2 linked regions of the Thermogemmatispora onikobensis genome follow. Each later gene encodes a partner of the first gene's protein in a complex. Links are inferred from orthologs where the notes say so. Each region holds a gene or a part of one and is shown on either strand. Other genes may lie near its edges.

What was found.
Region 2: the proteins of BGC09_RS08980 (region 1) and nuoH are in contact, whole or in part, in a crystal structure (PDB 6Y11), measured with the Thermus thermophilus proteins. The link is inferred for Thermogemmatispora onikobensis from one-to-one orthologs. Residues at the interface, in WP_096411117.1 of Thermus thermophilus: Arg16, Glu17, Gly18, Leu24, Leu27, Val28, Trp30, Gly31, Arg32, Asn34, Ser35, Trp37, Thr54, Asp55, Ala56, Asp59, Ala61, Arg62, Phe63, Gly64, Glu66, Val67, Phe68, Arg69, Ala70, Ser71, Arg73, Gln74, Ala75, Asp76; in WP_096411122.1 of Thermus thermophilus: Arg36, Val44, Arg45, Met46, Gly47, Pro48, Asn49, Arg50, Val51, Leu57, Gln58, Ala61, Asp62, Ile64, Lys65, Ile67, Phe68, Lys69, Glu70, Ile72, Val74, Glu223, Ala224, Glu225, His233, Thr234, Glu235, Tyr236, Ser237, Trp241.

What each region holds. Positions count from the first base shown.
Region 1 is NZ_BDGT01000015.1:99,048-102,127, reverse strand. Bases 74-2,843 are described here. They hold BGC09_RS08980 (NADH-quinone oxidoreductase subunit B), read right to left. Parts: upstream 1,839-2,843; coding sequence 1,308-1,838; downstream 74-1,307. Other genes in these bases: leuB (3-isopropylmalate dehydrogenase), read left to right, coding at 2,297-2,843; BGC09_RS22835 (hypothetical protein), read right to left, coding at 564-1,304; BGC09_RS08990 (complex I 51 kDa subunit family protein), read right to left, coding at 74-571. In the rest of the region: more of BGC09_RS08990, read right to left, coding at 1-73; more of leuB, read left to right, coding at 2,844-3,080. UniProt on the Escherichia coli protein: NDH-1 shuttles electrons from NADH, via FMN and iron-sulfur (Fe-S) centers, to quinones in the respiratory chain. The immediate electron acceptor for the enzyme in this species is ubiquinone.
Region 2 is NZ_BDGT01000012.1:58,015-61,324, forward strand. What follows is about bases 136-3,135. They hold nuoH (NADH-quinone oxidoreductase subunit NuoH), read left to right. Parts: upstream 136-1,002; coding sequence 1,003-2,268; downstream 2,269-3,135. Other genes in these bases: nuoG (NADH-quinone oxidoreductase subunit NuoG), read left to right, coding at 136-1,010. In the rest of the region: more of nuoG, read left to right, coding at 1-135; BGC09_RS07560 (NADH-quinone oxidoreductase subunit J family protein), read left to right, coding at 3,141-3,310. UniProt on the Escherichia coli protein: NDH-1 shuttles electrons from NADH, via FMN and iron-sulfur (Fe-S) centers, to quinones in the respiratory chain. The immediate electron acceptor for the enzyme in this species is believed to be ubiquinone.

The sequences.
Region 1 (3,080 bases):
TTCCGCGCCGGCCCTTGATGACGGCAATCTGAACTGTCTCTTCTCCACCGATGAAGCCAATGTCGAAGCCGACCACGTTAATCGTACAGTGGAAGGTCGTCCCGAGGATCGAGCGACCGACCAGTCCAGCCTCCAAGGCTTCATTGAGCGCTTGCTGCACCGCCTCGATTCCCTCACGGAAGAGGCTGCGCGTCATCAAATAGGCCTCCGTTGCCCCGACGGCATAGGCGGCCAGTAGGATTCCTTCGATCACCTGGTGCGGATTGCGCTCCAACAACGAGCGCGCTGCCCACGAGCGTGGATCGGCATCGTAGGCATTGCAAATGACGTATTTGGGCGATTCCTGCTGACGGCGCACAATACGCCACTTCTCTGCCGTCAGGCGCCCAGCACCGCCGCGCCCGCGCAAGCGGGCCTCACTCACCAGCTGGATCACCTGCTCAGGCGTCTGATCATGCAGAGCACGTTCGAGCGCGCTATAGCCTCCCTGCTGCCGGTAACTCTGGAGCGAGCGCAGATCAGGCTCGCCGCGCCGTCGCAGAACGCGATAGGCCGAATCGAACTCAGGCATCTGGCTGCCTCTCATGATGAATATTTCCCCACACCCCGCGCTTATCGGGCGCCAGCCCGCGCTCGGGCTGATCATCGCGCGTAATCCCCTTGACTGCCGGCGCCGGCTTGAACTTTGGACTGAGCGTCGCGATCCCAAAGATATCGCTGAGATCGACACCGCGCGCCTGGACGATGCGTTTGGCGGCCTGCAATGGCAAGTAGCCATAATGGTCCATCACAGCATCCAGCAGGGCCGGCAGAGCCGCCGCCTCATGTGGCCATTGCTCCAGTAACTCGTCCACTTTGCTCAGGTCAATCTCTGGCTCCAGATGATCTTTGACCGGCATCGCCACACAGGGTGCAACCGGGCGATTGGGATACTCTGTCGCATACTCGGAGATGCGTGGCGTATAGAAACCGGCTTTTGAGATGCCGGTCGCTTCTGGGATCTTGCGCGAAGTGAATTTCTCGGCGCCCTCCCGAATATAGGAACGGAACCAGGGCCGTTCCTTCCAGCGGTGCAACGGCTCATACTCGATGGTGATGGCGCGCGGCGGACAGGCCTTCTCGCAGAGCAGGCAGGCCTCGCACTTTAAATTGAGTTCGGTCTTGAGTCCCTCTTCCGCAATCAACTGGATCAGCCCGCGGCTCCGCGGCGGTAGTTTAGGCTTCTCATAAGGATAGAGCCGTGTCACCTTGGGCCGGAAGAGGTGGCTGAAGGTCAGCCCCATTCCCTGCAGGATGCCACGCATAGGCTACACCTCGCCTTCCTTCTCACCGCGCACCTTCAGGCCCTGCTTGAGAATCTTCTCGCGCAGCTTGAGCAGCCCTTCGATCAGTGCCTCTGGCCGCGGCGGGCAACCGGGCACATAGACATCAACCGGCACAATGGTATCGACGCCCTGAACGGTGTAGTAGCTATCGTAGAACTCACCGCCCGAATTGGCACACTGCCCCATGCTGATCACCCACTTCGGCTCGGGCATCTGCTCCCAGAGCAGGCGCAAGCGCGGCGCCATTTTCACCGAGACCGTACCCGCGACAATCATCAGGTCGGCCTGGCGCGGACTGGAGCGGAAGACCTCCGAGCCAAAACGGGACAGGTCATAGTGCGACTGGGCACTCGCCATCATTTCGATAGCACAGCAGGCCAGACCATAGCCCAGCGGCCACACCGAGCGTGAGCGCGCCCAGTTTTGAGCCCATTGAAGCATATCGGCTAGGCTGGTAATCGCCACCGGTAGCTCTTGATCACCAGGCGTATATTCGTGGGGGCCAGTCGCCATCGTAATGGGAACGGGCTTGCGCCGCGTCCCAGGGACTGAGGCTTTCTCCCCCGCTTGCTGGCTCGTCGTATTGCTCATAGGATGATTGCTCCTCTACTGATTGCCCCTCGCTAAAGATGAGGTGACTTGCTCTCTCGGCACTGGAACAGGGGTTCCTCGCTTGGAGGGGCACGCTTCTCCTGGCCTTGTGGTCCGCAGTTTATTATAGCACGTTTCACCCATTGGTGCCAGAAAAGGGCGCGCCGCGGGGCGGCCTCCGCAGCCGCTTTCTCACTCTGCCAGCCTCTTTCTTCACTGGCTTTTCCTTGCTCTTTCCGACCTGCTCCCCTCCTGCCTTGCCTTGCTGTCCCTAATCGGCTATCATGGCACTGTCCGTCCAGCGGATAGCGAACCTATCCTACGTAGGTTCACCTCAAGTTGGAGGTCAAGGCTTAAATCGTACAGGGAGGATTCCTGCATTGGGTACCTATAAGATCGCCGTCCTGCCAGGCGATGGTATCGGCCCCGAGGTGACCACCCAGGCTCTGCGCGTGCTGGAACGGGTCGGTGCCCGCTTTGGCCACACTTTCCAGACCACCCAGGCCCTCGTTGGAGCCGCCGCCATTGAGGCCGAGGGCGACGCCATTTCCGATGCGACCATGGCCCTCTGTCAAGAGAGCGATGCCATCCTCTTCGGCGCGGTGGGAGGCGTCTCTCGCTACGAAGGCCCCAACTCCAAGGTCCAGCCCGAGCGCGCCCTCTTCCGCCTGCGCAAAGAGCTGGAATTGTTTGCGAATCTGCGTCCGGTGCGCCCGTTTAAGGCGCTACTGAATGCCTCAACACTGAAGCCTTCGATCCTTGAGGGGACCGACCTGCTGGTCGTGCGCGAACTCACGGGCGGTATCTATTTCGGCAAGCCCAGCGAGATCCGCCAGACTCCCCACGGCCTGGAGGCCATCGATACGCTGCTTTACAGTGAGGGGGAGATTGAGCGTATTGTACGTACGGCCTTCGAGTTGGCCCGGGGCCGTTCCAAAAAGAAGGTCACTTCGGTTGATAAAGCCAACGTGCTCAGTTCTTCGCGCCTCTGGCGCCGCGTGGCCGAACGTGTCGCCGCCGACTATCCCGACATCGCCTTTGAGCATCTGCTGGTCGATGCCTGCGCGATGCATCTGATCCGCCGCCCTGCCAGCTTCGATGTGATCGTTACGGAAAATATGTTTGGCGATATTTTGACCGATGAGGCCTCCATGCTCGCTGGTT
Region 2 (3,310 bases), on another replicon or contig:
ATATTGTCCTGGTGGCCTCCGATCCTTACGAGCGCCAGCCCATTCTGAACCTGCGTATCAAGAAAGCGCTCAAGGCCGGAGCCAGGATTTACGTTGTCAACGAAAGCCCGACCGAGCTGGATCGCCTGGCGACGCGAGTCATTCGTCTGCCGCAGCACGGAGCGGGAGCGGCGGCGCGCCTGTTGTTGGAGGCCGCTCTGCGCCAGGAGGAGCTGCGGAACCCGCGCGAGGAGGTGCGGGCCCGCGTTCTGGGAACGCCCCAGGAGACGCGACAGGCCGAGGCGCTTTGTGGCGTAGAGGTGGCGGAGGCCCTGCGCGAGCTGGCGCGCGAGATCGCAGCGGCGCCCGCGGCTCTCATTCTCTACGATGAAATGGCGACTCTGGCCCCCGGCTGTGCCAATCTGGCCCCCGACCTGCAAGCGCTGGCAGTGGTGACTGGCAACATCGACCGCCCTGGCGCCGGGGTGGGACCGCTCTTCGAAGATGCCAATTCGCTGGGGGCGCGCGACATGGGCCTGCTGCCCGATAGTCTGCCTGGCTATCGTCCGACCTCGCCGGAGGGCCTGAGTTATCAGGAGATGCTCAGCAGCGATGCGGTCAAGGCCCTCTACATCATGGGAGCCAATCCGGCCCGCCATCTGACCGATGGCAATCTGCGCCGGGGCAAAGAATTCATCGTCGTCCAGGAGATCCTGCTGACCGAGACGGCTCAGCAGGCCGATGTGGTCCTGCCGGCCCTGACCTATGCCGAGAAGGACGGCAGCATGACCAATGTCGACCACCATGTGCAGGCTATTCGCCGGGCTTTGCGTCCTCTGCCGGGAGCGCGGGCTGACTGGGAGATCCTGATGGACCTGGCGGCCCTGTTGGGCCATCCCTGGCCCTATGAGGGACCGGAGGATGTGCTCCTGGAGATTGCCGCTCAGCATCCGCTCTATCGGGGACTGACCTGGGACGGTCTGGGCCTGCAGGGGGTACGCACGGGCGAAGTGGAGGTGGCCCATGCTTAATGATACCTGGCTGCTGGTGATCGCCTCGCTTGTCAAGAGTGCCATTCTAATCGTCATCCTGTTGACGATCTTTGCCTACATGACCTGGATCGAGCGGCGCGTGGTGGCGCGCATTCAGGGCCGCCTGGGGCCGAATCGCGCCGGCCCTTTTGGGGCCTTGCAGCCGCTGGCTGACGCCATCAAGATGGCCTTCAAAGAGCAGATTATCCCGGCCCAGGCGTACAAAGTCATCTATCTGATCGCGCCGGTGATCTCGGTCGTGGTGGCCCTCAGCGCTTTCGCCGTGGTGCCGATCGGCAATAGCTGGACGCCAGGCCACCCAAGCGTCTGGGACCCGTGGGTTGGCGATATCAACGTTGGCCTGCTCTGGATTCTCTCGATCTCGTCGCTGGCCGTTTATGGCATCGTGCTCGGCGGCTGGTCCTCGGGCAACCGCTATTCGCTGCTCGGCTCGCTGCGCAGCGCGGCTCAGATGATTTCCTATGAGACCAGCCTGGGGCTTGCCCTCAGTGGTACACTGATGTGGGCCGGCACCCTGAGCATGGTCAGCATCGTCCACCAGCAGACGCTGCAGGGTCAGGGAATCTGGTTTATTGTGGCTCAGCCCCTCGGCTTCCTGATCTACATCATTGCCGCCGTGGCTGAGGTCAACCGCGCCCCGTTCGATCTGCCGGAGGCCGAGCAGGAGCTGACCGCCGGCTACCTGACGGAGTACAGCGGTCTGCGCTGGAGCCTCTATCAGATGGCCGAGTACATCAATATGGTCACGGTCAGCTCGGTGGCGACGACCCTCTTCTTTGGGGGCTGGAGCTTCTTCGGGCTGGAACGCATCCCAGTGCTGTCGATCGTGATCTTCGCGGTCAAAGTGGCCTTTTTCCTCTTCCTCTTTATCTGGTTGCGTGCCACGCTGCCGCGCATCCGCTACGACCGTTTGATGCGCCTGGGCTGGCAATTCCTGCTGCCGCTGGCGGTCCTGAACGCGGTAGTGACTGCGACCTGCGTGGCCCTGGGTCTGCCGTGGTGGGTCAACGGCCTGATCGGGCTGGTGATCATTGGGGCGGTCCTGGCTATTACCTGGCTGCGCAGTCGCCAGACGCGCTTTGCTGTCAGCAAAGCTGGCGCCGAGCTTTTGCCGCCCTCGGTGCGCCTGGTGAAGACGATCGAGCCAGAGCTGGGGCTGGTCAACGGCGGTGAGGCTGCCGTGGCGGGCATTGAGAGACAGCAGGCCCTCTTGCAGGATGGCCGCGTCCAGGTCTGAGGCGAGGCGGTGAGCAGTCGGCCAAGGCTGCTGAAAGCACAGGAAAAGAGGACGAACGCCGGAGTTCAAGAGCTGCCAGACCTGAAGGAAGAGAGTGGGCGTGTGAAGAAGTGAAAAGGAGGCGGAAGAGGAGAGGAGTCTGGCAGCTCCTTCGAAGCCTGCGAGCGAGAGTGAGAGAGTGAAGAGACGAGGCAAACACGTCTCACGGAGGCAGCGAGAGAAATCATGTCTCTAGATATTCTCAAAGGGTTAGCCACTACCCTCAAAAATATGGGGCGTAAGCCGACCACAGTCTCCTTCCCGGAGCAGGAGCGCGAGCTGCCGCCGCGCTTTCGCGGGCGCCACGTCTTGCACCGCTATCCCAACGGGCTGGAGCGCTGTGTCGGGTGCTTCCTCTGTGCGGGCGCCTGTCCCGCTGATGCCATCTATATCGAGGCGGAAGAGAACACCGAAGAGCATCGCGTCTCGCCGGGCGAGCGCTATGCAAAAGTGTTTGACGTCAACCTGCTGCGCTGCATCTTCTGTGGCTATTGCGAAGCCGCCTGTCCGACCGGGGCTATCACTTTGGAGCGGGAATACAAGCTGGCGGCCTACTATCCCGAGGATATGGTGTACCACAAGGAGCAGCTGCTGGAGCCACCTGGGCAAGCGACAGTGGGTTCAGCGGCCTATTGGTTTGATCCGCCGCCGCTTGCAGAAGAGGCCCCGCAGCCGGTACCGCAGGAGGCCCGTGTCTTTGACGGCCTGGAGGCCAGCGCGGCAGCGGTGGGCCTGGGCGATGCCCAAAAGCAACCGGAGGTTCTGCTACGCAACGAGGAGCAGGACGAGGATCGGCGCAAGTTTTTGCAGGCCGACGAGGAGGGCAGACAAGCATGAGCGGGGTAGCGCTGATCATCTCCTTTTTTGTGCTGGCCGTGGCGAGCGTGGCCTCGGCCCTGGGTGTGATTCTCTTTCGCAACGCGGTTCATAGTGCCCTGAGCCTGATTTTGACCCTGCTCTTTCTGGCCATGTTCTATCTGCAGCTCGGGGCCATGTTTATTGC